DNA from 3 places in the Salinicoccus jeotgali genome. Region 1 is predicted to be linked to each of the others. Evidence: riboswitches for the same ligand, from Rfam matches in the RefSeq annotation. Region 1 holds a riboswitch; each other region holds the start of a gene.
The links. Region 1 has a riboswitch for thiamine pyrophosphate ahead of ACZ43I_RS03290 (YkoF family thiamine/hydroxymethylpyrimidine-binding protein). Riboswitches for the same ligand answer to the same signal wherever they lie in the genome.

Region 1 (4,214 bases):
TTGCTGATCAAGTCAGCTTGACGCTCTATGACGGCATCCAAAAATTCCCGGTACTTGTCCGGTTTCGATGCAATTTCTGGATAATGGCGGCCGATTGCGTAATCTGCAAGCATCCGCACATTATCGTCTCCCTCAGCACGGGCTGCATATTCGAAAGTTCCAACACGGATATGACTCGATGCCACACGGGTCAATACTGCACCCGGGAACATCTTGCCGCGGCTCACCGCTTCCCCTGTCGTAATAAGTGCCATGGCACGGGTCGACGGTATTCCAAGCCCATGCATCGCTTCGCTGATCATGTACTCCCGAAGCATCGGCCCGAGTGGCGCACGCCCATCCCCCATGCGGGAAAACGGCGTACGTCCGGAACCTTTCAGCTGAATGTCCATCCGTGCGCCTGATGGTGTCACCTGCTCACCGAGCAGTACTGCACGGCCATCCCCGAGCATCGTAAAACTGCCGAACTGATGCCCCGCGTAAGCCTGTGCTATCGGTTTACTGCCTTCTGGCACCTCATTCCCCGAGAGGACATCAGTTGCTTCCATCTGAAGGTTTGCCGCATCCAGACCCAATTCCCCCGCCAATTTCCAGTTGAAGAGGACCATTTCCGGAAACTCTGCACTCTCCGGTTGTGTTTCTCTATAGAAGACTCCCGGGAGTTCTGTATAAGTGTGTTCCAATTGCCATCCGCTTTCAGTCATAATATTCGCCCCTTTTACGTGGTATTCTGTCTACCCATTTTATCAGAGTTGGTACAGCATTAATAACTATGGGTATATCTGCTTTCTGCTGATAGTTGATTTTTAATGTATGAAAACAAAATGCCATGACTTTTGTGGTCATGGCATTTTTGACATCCTACGTATAATTTCTCTTTATTTTTTTATTCCAAGCTTTTGAAAATACTTCATTTCTATCATTCCATGCCGTTAATTCATTCAAAAGATAATAATAGTCCTGGTCGGCAGTCATGACGCTTCTGGTAGTCAATTCAGTGTCGATATCATCATCCTTGACGATGACCTTCCAATCACACTCCACCTTGGCAGAAAGCGGATCGCCTTCTTTTATCGTATAGACGTTCCTATTTTCGGTGCCGTAGGTGATATTCAGGTTTGTAAGTGTCCGGAGACCTTCATCTGAATATTCTTCGAGCACCCATGTGTCTTCAGTCAATTTCTTTATGACATCACGTGTCCTTGAGCCTTCCCGGAGGACTTTTTTATCGATAGGGGCTGCTGTTTCTGCCTGCACATGCTTCAAGGTCACTTCCGAGTAGTCATTTATGACTGGGGTTCCAAGCACGGAAGCATCGAAGTCGACAGTCAGTACAGGTGCCTTGCCCCCTATAAACCTACTGGGCGGTGTAACCGCCATCTACAAGGAGGGTTGTGCCGGTCGTAAAGTCATTCTCCGCCAGGAATACCACTGCATGTGCAATCTCTTCAGGCTTGCCGAGCCTACCGATTGGGTGCTTATCGACGAGAGCATCATAAAACTCTCCCAATGCGTCCTTATTCACCATGTTGGAATCAACATAGCCCGGAGCTACTGCACTGACGCGGATGTTATCCTTGGCATATTGTAATGCGACGGATTTCGTCATTAAGTTTATTGCGCCCTTGGAAGCGTTATATGCAAATGCTGTCGGTTCGCCTACACTGCCGAGAATGGATGCGGTATTGATGATTGCGCCGCCTCCAGCCTTCTGCATTTCAGGAATGGCATGCTTCGAACCGTAGAATACGCTATCTTGATTGACTCTGATCACTTTATGGTAATCTTCGTAGGAAAGCTTGTGCGTCTCGCCCTGGACACCGATTCCGGCGTTGTTGAACATGATATCCAGATGTCCAAACTTTTCCACGGCGAGAGCAACGACTTTTTTAATATCCTCTTCCACTGATACGTCGGTCATCTGAAACACAACGTCACCATGGCTTTTCAACTTTTCTTCTGCTTTCCTGCCCGCTTCCTCATCGTAGTCTGCAATTACGACTTTTACCCCTTTTTCCAAGAACGCTTGTGCTGTGGCGAGTCCAATACCGGAGCCGCCTCCTGTAATGATTGCTACTTTGTCCTTAAGATCCAAAGTGCATCCTCCTTTTAATGACCGTATCCGTTCACGATACAGGTACCCAATTATCTCAATTTTCAAACTTTATAACGCAATTTATTTTTAATCATCTCAAGCTATCACTTGTAGTCGATTGATGATCACATGTATGATAAAGATGAAACTGCATACCGATGCACTGGGGGCGCTATATAAAGCTGAGACGGATTACCGGACCCCTACGACCCGATCTGGATAACACCAGCGTGGGGAAGTGCAGCTGATATACCTTCATGCTGCATTCCTATCGGACTGCAGTTTTTTATATCAATATTCAGGAGGTATGGCATTATGGGAAATGAATACGGTTCAAAACAGCCGGTAGGCTGTCAATTCAATTTGAGTGTGATGAGCGACGACTTTGTGGATGTCATCCTATCAGCTTTGGAGGAAACTGAAACTGCTGAAGTCATGATGGTGACGGATGACGTATCATCGTCGGTGCATGGCCCTATATCCGAAGTTTTTGCTGTTGTGGAGTCGATCTACTTAAACGCCGCACAGACTGGCAAGCACGTGGCGATGAGCGGTACATTTTCGGTTGGATGTCCCGAAACCCACGAGGAGAATGATCTCGAAACACCGACTGGTTCGACGGCGCCGCGTAGAGGTGTGGCGCAACAGGCCGGATGCAAATTCGCGCTCTATCCGCTGGGGACTGAGGACTATATGGAGATTATCCAATCCCGAATCAATGCAGCAGCGAAAGAAGGTGTGAAAGTGAGTGCCAGCCATGGTGCCACAAGACTGGATGGGGACGTCCACGATATCTTCAATGCCTTGGAATCGGCGTTTTTGAAAGTACAGGAAGCGGCAGGACATACCGCCATGACCTTCACCCTCTCATCAAACAGTCCTTCCAACCGCTGATTGAATACGGCCCGCCTCTTTGAGGCGGGCCGTATTTCTATATGATCAGCATATCGTCCTCATCAAAATCCCAATCAGAACCATAGGCGACTTCCCAGTAATAGCCGTCCGGATCTTTGAAATATCCGCTGTAGCCACCCCATGAGGTTGGACTCGCTTCCTTGGTGACGATGCCACCTGATTTTTTGGCCCTCTCCAGTATATGATCGACCTCCGCTTCAGATTTCGCATTAAATGCCAAGGTGATGCCGTTGAAGCCATGTGTCACATCCATTGCCTCCGCCCCGGTCTCCCTGGCAAGCGTGTCGAGCGGATATAATGCCAGTTTCGATCCCTTCATCCTGAAGAAGATGATTTCTATCTCATCCTCATCACCCATTATGATCGACTCCAACCCAAGTTTCCGGTAAAAGGCGACAGCAGCTGAAATATCTTTGACGCCAAGTGTAATCAGATTGATTCTGTCCATGGCCATTCCCCTTTTCAGATAAGGTAGTATAGAAGATGTAGTTTTACATTGTAAATATACCATATATATTTGGTGCTGACAGAATATGGTGCAAAATATATTCTGAGCGCACCCTCCCCGCCATCCGCTTCAAACTGGTCAGCGGGGATATTTTTATATAGAATGAGGGCAAAGAAGGGAGACGATCCATTATGAAACGATTACTGGACTGTAATGCATCTGATTTCAAAGGCATGTCCGGCCGGGATCTGAAACAATCCATCCAGGCAAGTGAAGGCCGGGTGATGCTCGCAGAGACGATGGCCACAGTGCCCCCACTCTATCCGGACATCACCAATGCAGAACTGGCCGCTTCATTCGGAGCGGACATGCTGCTGTTCAACCTGCTGGATGTCTTCGAACCGAAAGTAGAAGGACTGGAGCCTTCTGCCGACTTGGAGTTGATGCAGGAAATTAAACAGCTTACAGGACGGCCGATCGGACTCAACCTTGAGCCGGTCGATCTCGATGCCGAGGAGATTGAAGCGCTCGACACCATCAACCGCGGACGCATCGCATCCAAGGAAGCACTAACGGCTGTAAAGACCCTTGGTTTCGACTTCATCTGCCTTACCGGCAATCCAAAAACGGGTGTCTCAAATGATGAGATCGCCCTAGCCATAGCGCGTGCCCGGGAGATATTCGGTGAAGATATATTGATCATCGCCGGCAAAATGCATGGAGCTGGTGTAGCAAATGAAACAGGCAGTACAATCA
Region 2 (4,214 bases), 560 kb from region 1:
AGGTGGACAGCAGCAAAGGGTGTTCGTAGCGAGAAGTCTCTCTCAAAATGCCGATATCTTATTCATGGATGAACCATTTGTTGGAATCGACATCCACAGTGAGGAAGTCATCATCAAAATTCTGAAGGAATTGAGGGATCAGGGAAAAACGCTATTCGTCATCCACCATGACCTGACCAAAGTAGAAGATTATTTTGATGACTTGATCTTAGTGAATGGCGGTCTGGTTGCTGCAGGGCCGGTTGCTGAAGTGTTCACCCCAGATCTGATGGAGAAAACTTTTAATGCGCCATTAGCTGTTTTAGAGAACATGGGAGGTAAACTATCATGAGTTTTTTGAATGACCTATTGTTCTATGATTACCTCCAGAAAGCCTTGATCACTTCAATAATGGTCGGCATCATATCCGGTGTAATCGGCAGTTTCATCGTACTGCGCGGAATGTCGTTGATGGGGGATGCCATTTCGCATGCAGTACTGCCTGGCATCGCCATTTCTTACATGTTGGGTATTTCGTATTTCTATGGTGCTGTAGTAGCAGGAGTGATCGCTGCTGTGGGTATAGGTGGCATCAGCCAAAACAGTAGAATCAAGACAGACGCTTCAATCGGAATAGTGTTCTCAACTGCTTTGGCTCTAGGGATCATACTGATTACAAAAGCGCAGAGTGCAACAGATTTGACGCAGATACTGTTCGGTAACGTCCTCCACGTCAGGACTTCTGATATGTGGATCACTGCAGGGGTCAGCCTTCTGGTCATCATCATTATCGTGGTCTTCTATAAAGAACTTCTCATTGCAACATTCGATGAGACGATGGCACGGGTTTATGGCTTGAACACCCGTTTCATCCACTATGGTCTGATGGTACTGCTGACACTTGTTGCAGTCGCCTCCCTGCAGACAGTCGGGGTGATACTGGTAGTCTCCCTGCTGATTACGCCGGCCTCGACCGCCTATCTGCTGACGAACCGCCTATCCATCATGATCGTATTATCTTCAATTTTTGGAGCCAGCGCTGCAGTGGTCGGCATCTATTACAGCTACATGCATGATCTGCCGTCCGGCCCTATCATAGCGATTGCTTCTGCCATCCTCTTTGTATTGGTGCTGATTTTTTCTCCAAGGCAAGGCGTACTGTGGCCAAAGCTTCGCAAGATGAAAAAATCATAATTGATGAGCCATTATAAATTTTTAGGAGAGATTAAACATGAAGAATAAGATTACTTATCTGATCGGCCTGTTGATGGTCGTACTAGTGTTGAATGCTTGTTCAAATGAAAGCAGTGCTGCGGGTGAAGCGAATGAGGATGATAAATTGAAAGTGGTCACATCCTTTACGATTCTAGAGGATCTCGCCCGTGAGATTGGAGGCGAGGATGTCGACATTCATAACCTCGTACCGACCGGCACGGATCCCCATGAATACGAACCACTTCCTAAAGACATGAAAAAGGCCACTGACGCGGATATTCTTTTCTATAATGGCTTGAACCTTGAGGGTGGTGGAAATGGTTGGTTCTTTAAAATGATCGATTCCGTCAATCAGGACCTAGACGATGTCTACTCCCTATCAGACCGCATCGAACCGATGTACATCACTGATGAAGAGACCCAAGCAGAAGAAATCAACCCGCATGCTTTCATCAGTCCTAAAGTGGGGATAAAGATGGCAGAGGATATGCGTGACGCTTTCATTGAAAAAGACCCGGAAAGAAAAGAAAACTACGAGAAGCGGGCTGACGAATATCTTAAACGATTGAAAGATGTAGAAGGGGAGTACCAACAGAAGATAGATGACATTCCGAAAGAAGGTCGGGTACTTGTTACAAGTGAACGCGCCTTCCAATATCTTGCCAGTGATTACGGTTTGAAGGAAGGGTATATATGGGCAATTGATACTGAAGATACCGGTTCACCCAACCAGATAAATTCACTTGTTTCATTCATTGAAGAAAATGACGTGCCTGTACTCTTCATCGAATCGAACGTCGATCCGCGTCCGATGGAGACCGTCTCCGATCAGACGGGCGTTCCTTTTTCCAAAAAACCCATCTATTCCGATGAAATTGGAAAACCGGGAGAAGAAGTGGACACCTATATCAAGTATCTGAATTACAACATCAATCTGATCCATGACGAGTTGAGCGCCGAGTAAAAGATATGGCCGTGTGGCCATATCTTTTTTTAATGGTTGATGACCCTCGATGTTCTATCTATCATTGATGTCGTCAAATTTCCCGGGAAATCATTGAAACACATTGACAGTCTGATGACTCATATCCATATTTGACTTTGAGGAATGAGTCGGCTAACATGATAATCAACTGAATACGCAACACCACTAGGGGTGCTTTTTAGCTGAGACGGTCACAGACCGATCCCTTTGACTTGATCTGGATAATGCCAGCGTAAGGAATGTGGGATGGTCGGACATATCCTGTCTTCATACTAAACCCATTTCCTACGCTGGAAATGGGTTTTTATCATTCTAAATAGGAGGATTATGATGTTAAGTACACAATTGAAGCAGGATGCAGAGCAGTTTATTGACGAAATATACGGGGATGATTTCATCCAGGGGCTCATAAATGAAGATATTGATCACGCTTCACTCATCCACTATCTTCAGGCAGATGCATTATATCTTGAAGAATTCGCAAATATTTATGCCATGCTGATCTCGAAGACCACTTCCAAGGACATGATGGAATATCTTCTCGAAGAGATGCGTTTCATACTTGGGGGAGAGGTCGAGGCACATGAAGTTTTGGCAAGAGCTGTAGGAAAGCCATATGCAGAAATCATAAAGGATGGAGAATGGTATCCTTCTGCCGATCATTATATTAAACATATGTACTATAACGCCTATGCTAAGGAAAATATCGCATTCACATTAAGTGCCATGGCACCGTGCCCCTACATCTATCAAAAGTTGGCGGAAAAGGCGATGGCGCAAAACGTATTCCAGGAAAACCACCAATACCGGGGATGGTTCGAATTCTACAGTAGCAATATCGATGAGACGGCTGATGTGATGTTCAACGCCATCGACAAAGAAGCGGAGAATATGAATGATGATGAAATAGGCCTGCTGCGCAAAAATTTCAGAGAGAGTGCAGAGCATGAAAGGCGGTTCTTCAATATGGCGATGACAAGAGAACACTGGGCGGGGGTGGATATGAATGTCTAGAATGCCCATTGCGTTGACTGTTGCAGGGACCGATCCGACTGGCGGCGCTGGTGTTTTGGCTGATATCAAAACCTTCCATTCACAAGAGGTGTTTGGAATGGCTGCAATCACCGCCCTGACCGCACAAAATACCATAGGCGTCCAAGATGTCCATAATATCCCGGGACAGTTTCTACAGGAGCAATTGGACAGCATCTTTTCCGACGAAGTACCAGACGCCATGAAAAGCGGCATGATTGCCAACGAAGAGATGATGGCAGTCATAAAAGAGTGTGTTGAACGCCACCAAGTCCCCTATATCATCGATCCGGTCATGATTGCCACAAGCGGTGATCCACTCATAGATGGAGATGCTGCTGAATTTCTCAGAACACAGCTTTTACCCCTTGCTTTGACCGTTACACCAAACATACATGAAGCAGAGAAGATCAGTGGCCAACAAATCAGTAGTGAGGGGGATATCAAGAAAGCTGCCGATATTTTCCTGAATGACATCGGGGTGCAGAGCGTTGTAATAACAGGCGGACATCTGGATTCAGGCCCCACAGACTATTTATTTACTGCAGACAACGCAATAGAACTCAGTGAAACGCGTATCGATACAACCAACACACATGGCACAGGATGCACATTTTCAGCAGTGATGACAGCAGAGGTGGCCAAGGGGAAATCAATCGAAGAAAGTTTCCGTACCGCTAAGCGCTATATCACTTCGGCAATCAGACATAACCCAAATATCGGAAAAGGTAATGGACCGGTCAGCCATTTCAGCTATAAAGGAGAGTAATTCATGGATAATGTAAATAGACTCAGAGAGATGAACCCGCTTGTTGTCTGCATCACAAATGATGTCGTCAAAAACTTCACGGCTAATGGGCTCCTTGCGATTGGCGCTTCGCCACTTGTAGGCGGGGAAGTCGCAGAAGCTTCAGATCTGATGAAATCCGCTTCTGCACTCCTCATCAACATCGGTACTGCAGATCAATCCAAACTACAGGTCATGGATGAGATGATGAAGGAA
Region 3 (4,214 bases), 870 kb from region 1:
TGATCTTGCTGTATGAGTTTTTTATCAATGAGTGTATCTACTAAGTCTTCATTGATGCCTCGTTGATTAACGAGGTAATCTTTTGCGACGGAAGTGTCTTCCGACAGCTCATCTGGCCGAAAGACAAAGGGTTCTTGTTCTTTATCGACATTGACTTCTGCGGTTTTGTACTCATCATTTAAAGTGAGTTCTTTAATGGCACTTCTAAAGCTATAATCATGAACACTTCTTAAATAATTGATCGGATTCCCTTTTAAATCTTGTGAGTTCCAGAAGAATGAGTTATTTTGCTTATCAATCACAAAACTGTCATGTTCAGCGAGTTTTGCGTACTTATCAGATACGTGGATGACGACATCGCCCTGCTTTTCAATCACATCAATGAGATCTGCTTTTTGAGCTTGAGTGACCAGTTCCTTTGGTATCGGTTTTCTTTCTTTAAACAGTTGCTGTATCTCTTTTTGAGAGTATTCTTTCATAGTCCTTCTCTCCTCTTTTTTAAGGATCGCCGATTGTAAAATTAAGCTAGACACATAAAGAAAGCCACTCGTGATACACTCAAAATGTATTTCCGACCAAAGAAATCATAGGAGTGATCACGAATGACCTACACCCATCTTAGCACGGATGAACTTGTAATTATAGAATCTTATTTCCATCAGAATGTCTCTGTATCAAAGATTTCAGAACAGATTGGCCGAGCACGTCAGACCGTCCACAATGTGGTCACTTTCCTGAAAGACGGTCACACCGCATTGGATTTCTATAAGCGCTACAAGGCAAACAAGCAGCGTTGCGGTCGAAAACAGACGGTGCTGTCGAATGATCAACGCGCATATGTGGCAGAAAAGGTCGCGCAAGGATGGACGCCGGATGTGATTGTCGGTCGCCGTGAACAGCCGATCAACTGCTCCAGCCGCACATTGTACCGCATGTTCAAGCGCAAAGACTTTGATGTTTCCACCTTGACGATGAAAGGAAAGCGAAAACCCAACGGCCATAAGGAACGCCGTGGGAGACAGGCTTTCAGACGGAAACTCTCTGACAGAAAGACGGACTACCCAGCATTCAAAGAAGAATTTGGACATCTGGAAGGCGATACCATTGTCGGCATCCATCATAAAAGTGCCGTTGTGACACTTGTAGAACGGCTGTCGAAAGTGATCATTACCCTCAAGCCCGAGGGCCGGACTGCAAAGGATATTGAAACAGTCATCAACGCATGGTTCCATCAGATCCCCAGAAATGTGTTCAAATCCATTACTTTCGACTGTGGTAAGGAATTCTCAAATTGGCAGTCAATGAGCAACCGAAATGATATTGATATTTACTTTGCCGACCCGGGCACGCCTTCCCAAAGAGGATTGAATGAACATTCCAATGGACTGCTTCGGAAAGACGGCCTGCCCAAGCATATGGATTTCAACACAGTGGATCAGAGGATGGTTGCTTCAGTAGCCTCCAAGAGAAACCACATACCCAGAAAGTTTTTGAACTACCAGACACCGCTGGAAGCATTTATGAGTTACATGAATGTAGGCAGGCTGTCTAGCTTATTTTGACAAACGAAGAAATGAAAAATAACATATACAGGGGCCATTTCCATCAATGAACGACCCCTATATAATAGTAGAAACACGTTCAATATACTGCCGGACCTCATTAGAATTTTTTTGATTCACTTGGATGAGAAGTCCTGCTCAGCTTATTCAATAAATTTCAAAGTATTCACTATTTACTTGACGTATCTCTTAGAAGTACTACAATGATATTAAATAGAATAAATTTGCACTAGGGGCGTTTTTGTAAACTGAGATGAGGATAACCTCAAACCCTTTGAACCTGATCTAGTTAAAACTAGCGTAGGAAAGTGTTACTTCGATACAGCTAAATATCTATGCCTTTATAGGTGTATATAATTCGCTCTCGATACGTAACCTTCTTACGAAGGTTGCGTATTTTTTTTCTAAAATAGAGGAGGTATTTACTTGGCAAGGACAGTTTTAGTAACAGGAAGTGGCAGAGGTCTTGGTAGATGCATCGTAAAAAAATTGAGTGAAAAAGGCTTTAATGTCATCATTAACTACAATCGCAGCAAATCAGAAGCAGAAGCGTTGCAAAAGCAAATCGGACCCCAAGCAATTTCTATTCAGGCAGACGTTACAAATAGGAAAGAAGTTGAACAGTTAGTTAAAAAAGGGACTGAACATTTTGGGCAGATTGATGTTGTAGTAAACAACGCACTCGTAAACTTCAAGTTTGACCCAACTACTCAAAAAGCATTTAAAGATTTAACCTACAAAGATTATGAACAACAACTAGACGGCACGTTAAAAGCCGCGTTCAACGTATCACAAAGTGCCCTCCCCCAATTCCTAGAGCGAAAAGAGGGTGCAATCATTAGCATCGGAACGAATCTATATCAAAACCCTGTGGTACCATATCACGAATATACAACAGCAAAAGCTGCTTTAATTGGGTTCACCAGAAATGTTGCAGCAGAGCTTGGTCAGCACGGCATCCGAGCAAATATCGTTTCGGGCGGATTATTGAAGACAACAGATGCAAGTGCAGCCACAACACCTGAAGTATTTGATTTAATCGCACAATCCACACCATTGAGGAAAGTCACATCCCCTCAAGATGTTGCGAATATGGTGGTTTATCTTTGTTCCGAAGCAGCAGATGGTATTACGGGGCAGAACATCACGGTGGATGGCGGCCTTACTATGAACTAGGGGGATATATTATGATTAATCCGAAACAGTTAAATATAGGAGTTTTATTGTATGGTGTAGGACATCATCAGGCAGCATGGATGACAGCAGATTCGAGCATAGATGAATTTACGACAATTGGATACTATGAAAATTTGGCGAAGATTGCTGAACGTGGAAAATTCGATGCGGTATTTTTCGCAGATGCACAAGCCTTCCCTGCTTATAGTGCTACGGAATTGCCAACGAGTTATTTTGATCCAATAGTTGTATTAACTGCCATGAGTAATGTCACAGCTAACGTTGGACTTGTTTCAACTATTTCGGGAACGTTTAATAACCCGTTTACTTCAGCAAGGCAGTTACTCACACTGCAGCATATAACAAAAGGACGTGTGGGCTGGAACCTGGTGACATCAATGTCCGATTACGAAGCACAAAATCACAGTATGCTGGAATTACCGGAAAGAGCAGTGCGTTATAAGAAAGCAGATGAATTTGCAGAAGTCATGGATAAATTATTTGAATCGTGGTCCATTGATGACTATAGTCCAGACAGAGCGAACAATAAAATCACCAAAAACGATAACATTCAACCGTTCAACCATAATGGAGATTACTTCCAAGTAAAGGGGCCATTAACCCTGCCTTTAGGAAAGGAAGGAAAACCGGTTGCGATGCAAGCAGGGGCATCAATAGAAGGCGTGGCACTTGCTGCGAAATATGCCGATGCAGTCTACTCAGTTGCTTGGAACTTAAGACAAGCAAAAGCCTATCGTGAGAAATTAGATCGGGCAATAAGAGAAAGTCATCGGCCAGACTGCTCAATCAAAGTGTTTCCAGGTCTAGTGACTTATGTGGGTAAGACAAAAGAAGAAGCACAAGAAAAGAAAGCGAAATTAGACGATTTACTGCCAATTGATACTGCGCTGAAGCAACTCGAATTCTTTGTTCAGCAAGACACAAAATCGTGGAAACTCGATGAAAAAGTCCCTGCATTGCCCCCAATCGAAGAATTCACAGGCCCAGTCGGGCGTTATCAAACTGTGTTAGAAATCATAGAAGACAGAAATCCGACAGTCCGTGAACTACTCGGTTACCTAAACGCTGGAGGCGGACACTTGACACTTATTGGTACGCCTGAAGAAATTGTCGATGAAATCGAAAAATGGATGAAGGCAGGTGTCGCAGATGGTTTCAACTTGATGCCGCCAACACTCCCAGGCAGTCTGGAAGATTTTGTTGAATTCATCATTCCAGAAATGCAAAAGCGCAAAATTTTTAGAAGAAATTACAATGGAGAAAACTTAAGAGAAATGCTATCATTATATTAATATTTCAATTTTTATTTTGAAGTACCGAAAATTTTCAACTTTCCAGGTACTTTAAGTTTTGAAAGTAAATTATTTGATAAATATTAAAAAAATCACTGTTTTATAATAAACTGTGATTCACTTCTTTACTTTCACTCAAGGAATTTAATAATAAGAAAATATC

Region 2: linked by a shared signal. The riboswitch ahead of tenA (thiaminase II) and the one ahead of ACZ43I_RS03290 (YkoF family thiamine/hydroxymethylpyrimidine-binding protein) in region 1 are both predicted to bind thiamine pyrophosphate.
Region 3: linked by a shared signal. The riboswitch ahead of ACZ43I_RS10605 (3-oxoacyl-ACP reductase) and the one ahead of ACZ43I_RS03290 (YkoF family thiamine/hydroxymethylpyrimidine-binding protein) in region 1 are both predicted to bind thiamine pyrophosphate.

Annotation. Positions count from the first base shown of each region.
Region 1 covers NZ_AP043830.1:643,226-647,439, reverse strand. Annotated here, with positions in the region: gene ACZ43I_RS03305 (protein adenylyltransferase SelO) at 1-704, opposite strand, end outside; gene ACZ43I_RS03300 (hypothetical protein) at 862-1,308, opposite strand; gene ACZ43I_RS03295 (SDR family NAD(P)-dependent oxidoreductase) at 1,358-2,095, opposite strand; TPP riboswitch at 2,251-2,349, shown strand; gene ACZ43I_RS03290 (YkoF family thiamine/hydroxymethylpyrimidine-binding protein) at 2,411-2,989, shown strand; gene ACZ43I_RS03285 (VOC family protein) at 3,027-3,458, opposite strand; gene ACZ43I_RS03280 (DUF7916 family protein) at 3,650-4,214, shown strand, end outside.
Region 2 covers NZ_AP043830.1:79,667-83,880, reverse strand. Annotated here, with positions in the region: gene ACZ43I_RS00370 (metal ABC transporter ATP-binding protein) at 1-331, shown strand, start outside; gene ACZ43I_RS00365 (metal ABC transporter permease) at 328-1,173, shown strand; gene ACZ43I_RS00360 (metal ABC transporter solute-binding protein, Zn/Mn family) at 1,211-2,158, shown strand; TPP riboswitch at 2,337-2,436, shown strand; gene tenA (thiaminase II) at 2,507-3,193, shown strand; gene thiD (bifunctional hydroxymethylpyrimidine kinase/phosphomethylpyrimidine kinase) at 3,186-3,980, shown strand; gene thiM (hydroxyethylthiazole kinase) at 3,984-4,214, shown strand, end outside.
Region 3 covers NZ_AP043830.1:2,053,316-2,057,529, forward strand. Annotated here, with positions in the region: gene ACZ43I_RS10595 (DUF3991 and TOPRIM domain-containing protein) at 1-479, opposite strand, end outside; gene ACZ43I_RS10600 (IS30 family transposase) at 603-1,562, shown strand; TPP riboswitch at 1,784-1,886, shown strand; gene ACZ43I_RS10605 (3-oxoacyl-ACP reductase) at 1,989-2,738, shown strand; gene ACZ43I_RS10610 (NtaA/DmoA family FMN-dependent monooxygenase) at 2,750-4,051, shown strand.